2 regions of the Chrysiogenes arsenatis DSM 11915 genome follow, and region 1 is predicted to be linked to the other one. Evidence: riboswitches for the same ligand, from Rfam matches in the RefSeq annotation. Region 1 holds a riboswitch; the other holds the start of a gene.

What was found. A riboswitch is a leader RNA that binds a small molecule or an ion and turns the genes downstream of it on or off. The one in region 1 is predicted to bind cobalamin.
Region 2: linked by a shared signal. The riboswitch ahead of P304_RS0109180 (ribonucleoside triphosphate reductase) and the one ahead of P304_RS0113120 (TonB-dependent receptor domain-containing protein) in region 1 are both predicted to bind cobalamin.

Annotation. Positions count from the first base shown of each region.
Region 1 is NZ_KI273144.1:414,252-416,455, reverse strand. It holds gene P304_RS0113130 (Fic family protein) at 1-300, shown strand, start outside; cobalamin riboswitch at 567-756, shown strand; gene P304_RS0113120 (TonB-dependent receptor domain-containing protein) at 872-2,204, shown strand, end outside.
Region 2 is NZ_AWNK01000011.1:35,836-38,039, forward strand. It holds gene P304_RS0109175 (carboxymuconolactone decarboxylase family protein) at 1-344, shown strand, start outside; cobalamin riboswitch at 438-646, shown strand; gene P304_RS0109180 (ribonucleoside triphosphate reductase) at 858-2,204, shown strand, end outside.

The DNA of each region.
Region 1 (2,204 bases):
GTGCATCCAATGGCGGATGCCACCCCCGAAGTTACCCAGCAAGTTACCCAGCAAGTCACCCAGCAAGTCACCCCCTTGCTTAAAGTGCTGGCAGGCGAGATGAGCCGGAGTGAGCTGATGGCTGCCATGGCGCTGCGCGACCGGGTGAGCTTCAGCAGCTTGTACCTAACGCCAGCATTGGAGGCAGGCGTGATCGAAATGACTCTGCCCGATAAACCCCGCAGCAGCAAGCAGCGCTACCGGCTGACTGCGCTCGGCAAACACTGCTTGCAAGCTCTGCACGAAGGAGAGCGGGAATGAGTGAATACACCGAAGTCGAACAGCCATTTCTGCAGCAGTTAAAAACGCTGGGCAGGATATCCCCACTGCCCCGTCCAACAGTCAGCGTGCCAACTTTCGTTGAAAAAAGACATGTTAGTAAAGTTTGTGGTGTAAAACTCACACGTTCGAGATGACAGATGGCTTTTTTCTCTTGATGTTGCACGGTTTTACCGTTTTCACCAACTCGCAATAGTGTACCAAAACGCTGTTTCTCTCGTTGACAGCCAGCAACGCTTCACGTAAAAAGCAGCTATTGATTTTCCGGTGTCTGTCGCGAAGGCGGCAGATGAAAAGGGAAGAGGGGTGCAACTCCCCCACGGACCCGCCACTGTAAGCGTTGACGACTGATCACTTTGCCACTGGCCATACCGGCTGGGAAGGCGGTCGGAAGGATGAAACGCAAGTCAGGAGACCTGCCGGAATATGTCAACACTATCCTTCCCGGGTATGGAAGGTGGGTGCCGGTTCGGTCGTTTTTCGGGTATTTTGCCCGTTAATTCGCCTCCTGTGTTCCCCCACTCCCCCGGGATACAACACAGGAGGCCTTTCTATGTCGAAGCGTTCCCGTTTGTATCCCGCTGCTCTCAGCCTTGTGCTGATTCCGTTGGCAGCGGCACCGTCTCTGGCTGATACGTCAGCCCCCACTCGTCTTGCTCCCACTCTTGTTACGGCAACCCGTACGGCGCAGAGTGTCGATGAAACACTGGCATCAGTCACGGTGATCACGCGCGAAGAGATTGCGCAGGGGCAGTATCGCGACTTGCCACAGCTTTTGAATGCTGTGCCTGGAGTGCAGATTACGCAGAGTGGTGGCATGGGGAAAATAACCCGTGTTTCCCTGCGCGGCACGAATAATAGCCATGTGGCGGTGTTGGTTGACGGCATGAAAATCGGATCGGCAACCCTTGGCGATCCGACGTTGCAGCACTTGCCACTTGATCAAATTGAACGGATTGAAATTGTCCGTGGGCCGCGCTCGACGCTCTACGGTTCCGAAGCGGTTGGTGGTGTTATTCAAGTATTTACCCGCAAGGGCGATGCAGGCACGGGCGGCAGTATGACGTTGGGTGGCGGCAGTTACCACACGCATCGCGGCAGTATCTCTTTTCACAGCGGGAGCGGTGCAACCCGTTTTGCTTTCAGCGTCAGCGAAGCCTATACCGGTGGTTTTGATTCACAAAAAAACAATGTGGCCGATCCTGGTGGCTGGGGCAACACGCCGGACGAGTCAGATAAAGACGGTTATGCGCAAAAGGCTATTACTGCGCGGGTTTCCCATCAATTTTCGCCGGGGAATGGTGTGGAATTTCATACCCTGCGCAGCGAAGGGGAGAGCGACTATGATGGATGGACGAATGAGTCGCAGACAATCCAACAGGTTACGGGACTGCTCCTGACGTTGCGCCCAACATCGCAGTGGAACCTGAGTGCCAAAGTTGGTCAAAGCGCCGACCGCACCAAAGAATTCCTCAATGGCACTTTTCGTGATCGCTATGACTCACACCGCACTTTTTTAAATTTGCAAAATGATATTGCTCTGCGCGGCAGCGATGTGCTGAGCGTGGGGGCAGAGTATCAGGATGACGAAGTCCGCAGCACCACACAGTATGACAAATCAAGTCGCGATAATACTGGTTATTTTGCGCAATATCAGATGAATGAAGGGAATCACACGGCGCTCGTGGGTGTGCGACGTGAAGACAACGAGCAGTTTGGCACGCATACGACGTGGAATGCTGGATATGGCATTGCGTTGCCGCACGATTTCCATCTGGCGCTGAACTATGGCACGTCGTTCCGCGCCCCGACGTTCAACGAGCTGTACTGGCCAGCGGATCCTATGTGGGGCGGTGGCGGTAATCCAAATCTGGAACCGGAAAAAG
Region 2 (2,204 bases), on a different contig from region 1:
CGCAGATCAACACCTGCCATTTTTGTGTCGACATCAATTCGGCCACCCTCGCAAAGCGCACGGGCACGATGGAAAAAGTCGAAGCGCTAGCAAAATGGCGTGATAGCGCGATTTTTGACGAAAAAGAACGTGCCGTACTGGAATACACCGAAGCTGTCACCATTACCGGCCATCAGGTAAGCGAAGCACTGATGACCCGTTTAAAACAATACCTTCACGATGATGCACTGGTGGAATTGACCGGACTGATTGCCTTTCAGAATCTCTCCAGTAAATTCAACAGCGCCCTTGATGTCCCGCCGCAGGGGTTTTGTCAGTTGCCCGAGAAAAAATCTGCCGACTGAATGTGTTTCAGGGACACAATCACGCGTCTACTGGAATTTGCGACTCAGCGTCATGGTCGGTTTTTCGATTGACTTCTTTGTCGCCTCTCACTAAAGTTCACACCACTTTTCGGTTCATACGGGAAACACACCCGTGTGTCGTAAGAGGGAATCCGGTGCGAATCCGGAACTGCCCCGCAGCGGTATAGAGGAACGAACACTGTCATACGCACTGTCTTTTTAAAGATGGGAAGCGACAGTTAGTAGGTGTGGAATCCACAGTGCCTCCAAGTCCGAAGACCTGCCGACAAGCCGATGCCGTATTGGCATCACTGACGACACCTTTCGCGGGAAAAGGGGAAATCGTTGCCGGACTGGCGCCAGTCAGTTGTGCCGAATTTCCGTTGATCTCCCACGAAGGTTGTTTTCGCTCGAGGGAAGCGAAGTCGTGGGATGTTTGTTTTCTGGCCAATGTCAAAAAAACCACTCCCGACTCCTCCCTTGTCACACATGACCCGTGTCAAGGAGGCTTTTATGGTTACCACTGCCTTAGATCCAGCTCACACCGTTACCGAAAACATGCCGTTCACATCCATCCGCAAACGCGATGGCCGCACCGTTTCATTCGATGCGACTAAAATCACGCGTGCTATTGCCAGCGCTGGGCGAGCTTCCGGCGAAATCACCGACCCGCTGAGTGAGGTTGCGCAACGCCTGACACACCGCGTACTGCTACTGGCGCAACAGACATTTCTTCAGGAACCCCCAACCGTTGAAGGGATTCAGGATATTGTAGAAACAATCCTGCTCAACTCCCCTTTCCCAAAAACCGCCAAAGCTTACATTCTCTACCGCGATCAGCATGCCCGCAATCGTGACATCGCCAGTCAGGCCGATGTACGGCTGGTTGATCAATATCTGGAGCGGCTAGACTGGAAAGTGCGTGAAAACAGCAATATGGGCTATTCGCTGCAAGGGCTGAACAATTACATTGCGGGACAGATTAGCGAAACCTACTGGCTGAACAAAATCTATACGGCAGATGTGCGGTGTGCACACCAAGAGGGCGATCTGCACATTCACGATCTGGGGCAGCTTTCCGTCTACTGCGTTGGCTGGGATTTGCAGGATCTGCTGCGCAGCGGTTTTCGTGGCGCGCCCGGCAAAGCCGAAAGCCATCCAGCGCGACACTTTCGCTCCGCTTTGGGGCAGATTGTCAACTTCTTCTACACGCTGCAAGGGGAGGCCGCCGGAGCGCAGGCCTTTTCCAACTTCGACACGCTATTGGCACCATTTATCCGTTACGATAACCTAACGCCACGCGAAGTACGTCAGGCCTTGCAAGAATTTGTTTTCAACGTCAACGTCCCAACACGCGTCGGCTTTCAGGCACCGTTCACCAACATTACCCTCGACCTACAACCACCATCTACGCTGAAAAACGAACCAGTGATTCTGGGCGGCGAGCATCAAAATACGACCTACGGGGAATTTCAGGCAGAAATGGACATTTTCAACACCGCTTTGCTCGAAGTGCTTGGTGAAGGCGATGCCAAAGGGCGCGTCTTTACTTTTCCGATTCCCACCTACAACATTACCGAAGACTTTAACTGGGATGCTCCTGGGTGCAAAGCGCTGTGGAAAGCAACGGCGAAATACGGCATCCCCTATTTTGCCAACTTCGTCAACTCCAGCATGTCGCCAGATGATGCCCGTTCCATGTGCTGCCGTCTACGGCTTGATCTGCGCGAACTTGCAAGTCGAGGTGGCGGACTCTTCGGCGCCAATCCCCTGACTGGATCCATCGGCGTCGTTACCATCAACATGCCACGCCTGGGCTATTTAGCTTGTAATGAGGTGGAGTTTTTTGAACGACTGGAA